Regions from separate parts of the Priestia sp. 179-F W1.4 NHS genome, predicted to be linked through region 2. Evidence: predicted binding sites of a transcription regulator. Region 2 holds the regulator's gene; each other region holds the start of a gene.

Region 1 (2,178 bases), on a different contig from region 2:
TGTGTTATTTTACTTTTTTTAAGTGCCTGTTTGCTCTGCTTTTATAATAATAAGAGCCGGTGCTTGGGCATTTGTAAAGCGTAATACCAAAAAACTGCAAAGGTGTTTTAATTCGTTTTAAAGAATAAGATAAGGGCATTATGGTCCTCCTAAATAAAATGGGTTAATATTACAAAATTTGAGTTAATTATACAAAAAAATCCTCGGTTGGTAAACCTTAATAACGAACAAAATAAAAAAATGTTCTTTATCAGAAACAAAAATGCGTTTTTTCTCTAGAATAATGCCTGTTTTACTGACATAATAGTTTAGGGAGTTTAGTATAGTTTTATTAAATTAACGTAAAAAAATAGGTATGAGGGTTATATTGCAACAGAATTTGATTTATAATTAGAAAGGTTGAAAGAAGGGATAAAATGGATATTAATGAAAAAAATGATATGTTGCTTCCTCCAGAATGGATGGCCCTTGTTAAGGAAGCAATGGATTCAAATATAACGAAGAATCAGTTTGAAGAGTTTCTTAAACAAAAATCTCTAGAAAACAAAGGTATACGTAGCAGCGAAAAAACCATTAGAACTTAAGTTCTAATGGTTTTTTACTATTGTGCTTTATTTTGTTGTAAAAAATCCTTAATTTCTTTGCTAGATAAGCCCAGCTGTTTTGCTTCGTAAATAAGCTGTAGCCATTCTTTATCTAGTTCGTTATCAAATACTTTGTTCAGCTTTTCCATCAAGTCTGCTCCTTTAGTAAAGGAAACTCAGCCATCATAGTGTAAAAACCGTAGATCTGTAGTTTTGCGTCCTAACTTTTCAATTAGTTTGCCTTTTTCTGTAGTAATATAATTTAAGTTATATTCTACTATATTTAGTCTGTAAAAACATGTAAAAAACAAGTTTTTGAGACTGAATTTCCGTTATTTTAAGCGTCTTCAGAAACATTCCGTTCCTTATGTGAGACTTTTCGTATAAATATTTTCACTTTATATCCCAATGTTGTAAACGTATACAATGAATTCATATGTTAGATAACCTAACACATAAGTTGAACGATTCAGAAAATTCATATATCTTAAATATATCTTTAAAGATGCATAGAAAATATATCTTTGAAACAAGCAGGTATAGACGCCAGGGGAGGAATGGAAGATGCAAAAAAAGAAACTCGTATTGATTGGAAATGGAATGGCTGGAGTTCGAGCGATTGAAGAAGTATTGAAGGTTTCAAGCGAAGCTTTTGAAATTACGATTTTCGGAAGCGAGCCGCATCCGAACTATAATCGTATTTTACTATCAAAAGTGCTGCAAGGAGATACGAATGTTGAAGACATTACGTTAAACGATTGGAACTGGTATCAAGAAAACAATATTACATTGTATACGGGCGAAACGGTTACTAGTATCGATTCAGTAAAAAAAGAAGTAGCGACAAACAGCGGCAGAGTAGAATCATATGATGAATTAATTTTAGCAACGGGCTCTCTTCCTTTTATTCTTCCGATTCCAGGGTCTGATAAAAAAGGAGTTACGGCTTTTCGAGATATAAAAGACACGGATGAAATGCTGCAGGCTTCTCAGCAGTATAAAAAAGCAGCGGTTATTGGAGGCGGACTGCTTGGATTAGAAGCGGCGCGCGGACTGTTAAATCTAGGGATGGACGTATCTGTGATTCATTTAGCTCCGTATTTAATGGAACGCCAGCTCGATCCAACAGCCGGCAAATTGCTTCAAAACGAATTAGAAAAACAAGGCATGAAGTTTTTGCTTGAAAAACAAACGGCGGAAATCGTCGGCGATGAGCGAGTTGAAGGATTATCTTTTAAAGACGGGACGTTTTTAGAAGCTGATTTAGTCGTGATGGCCGTTGGAATTAAGCCAAATGTTCAGCTTGCAAAAGAAGCGGGACTTAATGTAAACCGAGGAATTGTTGTGAATGACTATATGCAAACGGATATTCCAAACATCTACGCGGTTGGAGAATGTGCAGAGCATAGAGGAATGGTATACGGATTAGTGGCACCTTTGTATGAACAAGGAAAAGCATTAGCAAAAGCAATTTGCGGGGCAGAAAAAGTGCCTTATGAAGGATCGGTTTTATCAACGCAGCTAAAAGTATCAGGTGTTGAAGTGTTCTCGGCAGGAGACTTCACGGAAGATGAAGAGAAAAAAGCAATCAAAG
Region 2 (2,178 bases):
TAACGATCATGTGAAACGATTAAAATAGCTCCTTCATACCCTTGCAGAAACTGTTCCAGCCATGCTAAAGTTTCAATATCTAAGTGGTTGGTAGGCTCATCCAGAATAAGCAAATCAGGCTTTGTTAAAAGCAGTTTTGCAAGAGCCAGGCGCGTTTTTTGTCCACCGCTTAAGGAGGAAATAGGGGTGCTGTAGTCAAAGTTTGAAAAACGGAAACCGTGAAGAATAGATCGTGTATCCGCTTCATACTGATAGCCGCCTAAATCTTTAAACGTTACTTGAAGCTGATCATACTCTTTGGTTAGTTTTTCGTATTGAACTGAATCATTAAAAATGTCTGGATCACCCATCTTCGTTTCAAGCGTACGTAATTCTTTTTCCATCTTCTTTAATGGAGCAAAGACAGTCATCATTTCTTCCCATATGGAGAGTGTTGACTCAAGAACTGTATCTTGTCCCATATAATCAATGGAAACACCCTTAGGTTTAATAATTTCTCCGCTGTCATAGGAAAGCTGCTCAGCAATAATTTTTAATAAAGTTGATTTACCAGCACCGTTTCGTCCCACTAGGGCAATGCGGTCTTTTGATTGTACTTCTAACTTTATATTCGATAAAATGGGTTCTGCCCCATAGTATTTTGTAATACCGTTCAATTGTAGAATAATCATTTTTTCACCTCTAGTAGTATATCCATAGTGTATTTTAACATATTTTTAACTACAAGTTCTTCCTACAAGCGTTTGTAATTTGTAGAGGGACAAGGACAAATGATGAAGCGAATGTTTTGATTCATGAAATAAAATGATTTTACCTGCACATTTTATACAGGATACTATGTTAAAATAAGAGATAAGTGCATCTCTGAACTTATCTATGATGGATGTAAAAAAATCCGTCATGACTAACAAACCGATCCTTTGAAGGGCTAATTGCTTCGTTCTACATACCGACTTTAAGGAGTGCTGAATAGACAAAAGCCGTCGAGGTGTGAAGCGGAGTATATATAAAACATGAGAAAAGAGAGAGAATTGGAAGCGCTACCTCAAAGCGGTTGATGCTTTGTGAAAGGTAATGCAATATGACTTGAAAATGTTAGTAATGACATACATGAACTGAGGGGGTACAACGTGAACACTGAACAATTAAAAATACCACAAGCAACGGCTAAGCGATTGCCGCTTTATTATCGTTTTTTGAAAAATTTGCATGCTTCTGGTAAACAGCGTGTGTCATCAGCGGAGTTAAGTGAGGCAGTGAAAGTGGATTCTGCTACTATTCGTCGGGACTTTTCTTACTTTGGTGCATTAGGAAAAAAGGGATACGGCTACAATGTGAATTATTTACTTACATTTTTCCGTAAAACGTTAGACCAAGATGAAGTAACGAAAGTAGCACTGATTGGCGTAGGGAATCTAGGAACGGCCTTTTTAAATTATAATTTTATTAAAAATAATAACACCAAAATTGAGTGCGCTTTTGATGTGATAGAAGATAAAGTAGGTACGAAAGTAGGCGACGTGCCGGTTTATCATCTTGACCAATTGGAAGATTATATGAGTGATGACATCTCAGTAGCGATTTTAACCGTTCCTGCCACTGTTGCTCAGCAAATTACTGATCGTTTAGTGAGTTGCGGAATTAAAGGAATTTTAAACTTTACTCCTGCACGCTTAAACGTACCGGATGAGATTCGACTCCATCATATTGATCTTGCTGTAGAATTACAGTCGCTCGTCTACTTTTTGAAAAATTATCCTGTTGAATAAGGCGGACTGTGTTACGATTTCCTTAAGTCTAAATTAATAAGGAGAGTGGGAATATGGGGATTGGAGCAGGCAGTTGGATTATTATTGCGATTGTAGCACTGCTTATTTTTGGACCGAAACGGTTACCGGAGCTAGGAAGATCAGTGGGCCAAACGCTTAGAGAGTTTAAGCATGCCGCTAGCGGTGCATCAGAAGATCGTGAAAAAGATAAACAGCGTCAAGTAGATGACAAAGAGTAAAAGGGTGATCATAGTATGACCGAACAAGAAATGTCAATATATGATCATATAGGAGAGCTGCGAAAACGCATTTTAATTGTTTTATTTTTCTTTGTGATTGCCACAATTGGCGGCTTTTTTATAGCGGATAAGGTTATTGTCTATTTACAGCATGCTGATGAGGCAAAGAA
Region 3 (2,178 bases), on a different contig from region 2:
GTATTTACGCTTCTATAGAAGGGAGGCATCATATGCATATCGTAGAGCAGATAATTACAAGTTTTATTGCTTCAGCAGCGTTTGGGATTATTTTTAATGTTCCACGTGAATCATTATTAAAAAGTGGCTTTGTCGGAATGATTGGCTGGCTCATTTACTATTTGCTAACGTTCTATGGTGTAGATGAAATTCCAAGCACTGTAGCATCGGCCTTTTTTATTGCTATTATTAGTCAAATTTACGCAAAAATTTATCGTACGCCGATCATTATTTTCACCGTAGCAGGTATTATTCCGCTCGTTCCAGGGGGAACAGCATACGATGCCATGCGTAACTTTGTAGAAAATAATTATAATGAAGCGATTAGTCTTGCAGCAAAAGCCTTTATGATTTCAGGTTCAATTGCCATAGGTATTGTATTTTCTGAAGTCATTAACCAAATCATTCGTCAATCTAAATTAAATGCGAAAGCAAAATATCGACCATAGAGAAGCAAGCTCAAATCAGAGCGTGCTTTTTTTATGAAAAAATAAAGAGATCCTACCCTTTTTTGTCACAAGAAAGTCACGTTTTAGTCTAAAAACGTTCAAAAAATGTACGTGCACAGCTAAAAAAATAGACTATACTATGTAAATAGAAAGAGAGACATTACATATGTTTGTGAAATGTTGAGCATATTTCTCGAATTGTTATGCTCAATGTTTCACAATATAAGTGAAAGATGCTCAGAAATGAGCAAAGTATCTATGGAAATGATGAAATGTTCTTATATATGAAAGGAGAAAGAAGATGGATACAGTCATACTATCACGTATTCAATTTGCATCAACGACGCTGTTTCATTTTATCTTTGTACCGCTGTCTATCGGCCTTGTCTTTTTAGTAGCGATCATGGAAACGATGTACGTAGTAAAAAAAGATGAACAGTATAAAAAAATGGCAAAGTTTTGGGGGCACTTATTCCTGATTAACTTTGCTGTCGGAGTCGTAACAGGTATTTTACAAGAATTTCAGTTTGGCATGAACTGGTCAGAGTACTCAAGATTTGTAGGAGATGTATTCGGTGCGCCGCTCGCTATTGAAGCACTGCTCGCGTTTTTTATGGAGTCCACTTTCCTTGGACTGTGGATTTTCGGGTGGGATCGTTTGCCTAAATGGCTGCACTGTCTATGTATTTGGCTTGTTAGTCTAGGTACTATCTTTTCAGCGTTCTTTATTTTAACGGCTAATTCTTTTATGCAGCATCCGGTCGGAATGGAGCTAAATAATGGCCGTTTAGAAATGAATGACTTCTTTAAATTGTTAACGAACGGTCAGCTGTGGGTCGAATTCCCTCATACAATTTTAGGTTCGTTTGCAACAGGCGCCTTTTTTATCACGGGTGTCAGCGCTGTTATGCTCTTGAAGAAAAAACATGTGGCTTTTGCTAAAAAATCATTTCAAGTTGCTATCCTTGTAGGGCTAGTTTCAGGTGTAGGAATTGCACTATCTGGGCATGAACAGGCCGGATATTTAGTTAAAACACAGCCGATGAAAATGGCCGCAAGTGAAGGATTATGGGAAAACAGCGGAAGTCCAGGTGCTTGGACAGTAACAGCAAATATTCACCCTGATGAAAAGAAAAATACGAGTGAAATCAAAATACCTTACTTATTAAGCTTCTTATCATACGGTAAGTTTTCAGGCTCCGTTCCTGGAATGAATGAGCTGCAGCAGCAGTATACGGCGAAATATGGAGAAGGAAATTATATTCCACCCGTTCGAACAACGTTTTGGAGTTTCCGCATTATGGCTGGTCTAGGTGGCGTATTATGTGCATTAGGCATTTGGGGTACGTATTTGCTTTCTCGTAAAAAACTTCAAGAAAGCAAACTATTTTTACGTATTATGACGATTGCTATCGCCTTTCCATTCCTTGGAAGCTCAGCAGGTTGGATTATGACAGAGATTGGCCGTCAGCCTTGGGTTGTATTTGGCTATATGAAAACCGAAGATGCCGTGTCTCCTGGTGTAACAGCAGGTGAATTGCTATTTTCTATTATCTCGTTTTCGTTCTTTTATTTAATTTTAGCTGTGATTATGGTGTTCTTGTTCGTTAAAGAAATTAAAAAAGGTCCAGATCACGATCACGAAGCACATACAAAAGTAACATCAACTGATCCGTTTACAAAGGAGGGA
Region 4 (2,178 bases), on a different contig from region 2:
TTTGTTACAGGTGTACCAGTAACGAATGTAACGCCACGTTTTGTTAAGCTTGATTGAGCGCGCTCTACTAATTCAGCAGGGAAGCCTGGAAGAACTGTAGGAGCTGCTTCTACACAGTATAGAGAAATTTCTTTTGGATCCACACCGTGTTTTAGACATAGGCTTGGCATTAAGTCAGCGTATTCACCAACAAGTTCGATACCTGTTAATCCGCCACCGCCAACTACGATTGTACCGTCAGCTTTATTTTTTGTTTTGCTGTATTCAGCGATACAAGCTTCTACGTGTGCACGTAAACGGTTTGCATCATTTACTGATTTAAGAACGAAGCTGTGCTCTTCTAAACCAGGGATACCGAAGTAAGCAGTTTCACTACCTAAAGCTGTAACAAGGTAGTCGTAGCTTAATTTTGTACCATCTTCAAGAGATACTTCACGTTGATCTGGTGAAATTTCTTTTACCGTTGCAATTTTTAAATCAACGTTGTAGTTTTTAAGTAATTTATCAAGTGGTAAAGCTACCGCTTGTTCAGAAACGCCGCCTACAGCTAGACGGTGTAATTCTGTAATGATTTGGTGAGTAGCAAAACGGTTCACTACTGTAATTTTTGCTTCATCCGCACTTAGGTGTTGGCGAGCTGTCATTGCAGTTAATAAACCACCGTAACCGCCGCCTAAAATTAAAATATGTTTTGACATAGTCGATCCTCCGTCCACACTTTTTAATGAAAATTATTTTTGTTTTTCGTTTGTAATGTCTAAATACGCTTGTGCAAAGCGGAATAGTTTTTGAGCTTGTGGATCTTTAAGCATGCGTAATAAACCGAATAAACCGATTGAATTAGAAGCATTTGCTTCTGCACGATCGTTTGCTTCGATTGCAGTAGCTGCAAGACCTTTTACTGTTCCTTCTACTGGCTCGATAAATTCTTTTACTCCACCAAGTAGATCTTCTTTTAATACGTCGTCAGTTAATAATGATTGCGCAACGTCGTAAGTTTTTGTAAGCACCGTTACCATTTCAGATAATTTTGGTAAATTATCTACAAGAACAGTAAGAGCTTCTTGTACTTCAGGCTTTAACAATTGATCTAACACATCCGCTTGACCTTTGTTAACCGCCGCTTCTGTTTGTACAGCAGCATTTTCCTCTGCAGCTGATTTTTGAATAGTTGATTGAGACATGAAAAGTCCTCCTTTGCTGGATACTGTTGCATATGTAGTTCCTAGTTATCTGCTAGACTTTCAAACTACATTGTGAAGTTGTGAAATCTTGCACATAATTCTATTTTAATTTTAATACGAGATAAAATCAACTCATTTCGTTGAAAAAATAAGTGAAGAACCTCGTAACCCTTTGTTTAATAAAAGTTTATAAAAAATAAAGCGAATAATTGCCTAGGTAAATAAAATTAAAATAGGGAACTAACATGATTCCTCTTCCTACGATAAAACAAATAACGTCATATTTCAACACATACGAACTTAATATTCTATAAGTATTAAAAAGATAGGGCGCATTTACTATTTAAAGAGTTTTCAAAAAATTACATTGACTTACTATAGTGTTCTACATATAATCAGAATATAACATCTTATGTAAGGAGATATAACATGGTTATAGTGGATGAACTTTATCATAATGTGGTCATTACATTGCCTCAATTAAAATTAATTGAATTTATAATGAAGTTAAAAGAAGCTAAAGCACAAGAAATAGAAGATATAAAAACGAAAATTAGTAAATACGAAGAGAAGAAACGTGCTGAAGAAGCTTGGTATCAATCACTATCACCGTTTCGCAAATTTTTTACCGGGCGTCCTTTAAGTCAGCATCAAGCGGTCGAGTATATGGTATACGTAAAGGAACGCTTTAAAAAAATTGATCACCTTAAAGCACAAATGCGAGAACTTCATGAAGTTCTTGAATTAATAAAAGCGGAAAATGAAGAAACAAGTGAAATTACGCTTTCGCCTGCTATTGTACAAGAAATAAAACGATTAAAAAGCAGTGGAGGCGTTGGGATATGAGTGTTAATGAACTAAGTTTAGGGATAAATACAACGTGGGTTGTATTAACAGCCGCGATGATTTTGCTAATGGAAGGCGGCTTTGCCTTGCTAGAGGCAGGTTTTGTCCGCTATAAAAATAGCGTCAATATTATTATGAAAGTATTCGC

The links. The regulator Rex, encoded in region 2, represses fermentation and respiration genes when NADH is low (regulators of the CRP and FNR family bind a similar motif). The targets are predictions, from matches to a motif close to TTGTGAAATATTTCACAA.
Region 1: a site for Rex is predicted at 952-969, ahead of nirB (nitrite reductase large subunit NirB). Genes of this name have one in related genera too.
Region 3: a site for Rex is predicted at 659-676, ahead of ACH0CI_RS18890 (cytochrome ubiquinol oxidase subunit I). Genes of this name have one in related genera too.
Region 4: a site for Rex is predicted at 1,263-1,280, ahead of ACH0CI_RS21170 (DUF1641 domain-containing protein). Genes of this name have one in related genera too.

Annotation. Positions count from the first base shown of each region.
Region 1 covers NZ_JBIQFF010000002.1:601,267-603,444, reverse strand. The annotation lists gene ACH0CI_RS13575 (anti-repressor SinI family protein) at 417-584, shown strand; gene ACH0CI_RS13570 (anti-repressor SinI family protein) at 602-733, opposite strand; cyclic di-GMP riboswitch class I at 752-836, opposite strand; gene nirB (nitrite reductase large subunit NirB) at 1,149-2,178, shown strand, end outside.
Region 2 covers NZ_JBIQFF010000019.1:12,220-14,397, reverse strand. The annotation lists gene ACH0CI_RS26625 (ABC-F family ATP-binding cassette domain-containing protein) at 1-671, opposite strand, end outside; gene ACH0CI_RS26620 (redox-sensing transcriptional repressor Rex) at 1,131-1,769, shown strand; gene tatA (twin-arginine translocase TatA/TatE family subunit) at 1,823-2,008, shown strand; gene tatC (twin-arginine translocase subunit TatC) at 2,024-2,178, shown strand, end outside.
Region 3 covers NZ_JBIQFF010000004.1:65,233-67,410, forward strand. The annotation lists gene ACH0CI_RS18880 (threonine/serine exporter family protein) at 1-18, shown strand, start outside; gene ACH0CI_RS18885 (threonine/serine exporter family protein) at 33-488, shown strand; gene ACH0CI_RS18890 (cytochrome ubiquinol oxidase subunit I) at 790-2,178, shown strand, end outside.
Region 4 covers NZ_JBIQFF010000005.1:129,367-131,544, reverse strand. The annotation lists gene ACH0CI_RS21175 (NAD(P)/FAD-dependent oxidoreductase) at 1-698, opposite strand, end outside; gene ACH0CI_RS21170 (DUF1641 domain-containing protein) at 732-1,184, opposite strand; gene ACH0CI_RS21165 (hypothetical protein) at 1,614-2,030, shown strand; gene ACH0CI_RS21160 (ammonium transporter) at 2,027-2,178, shown strand, end outside.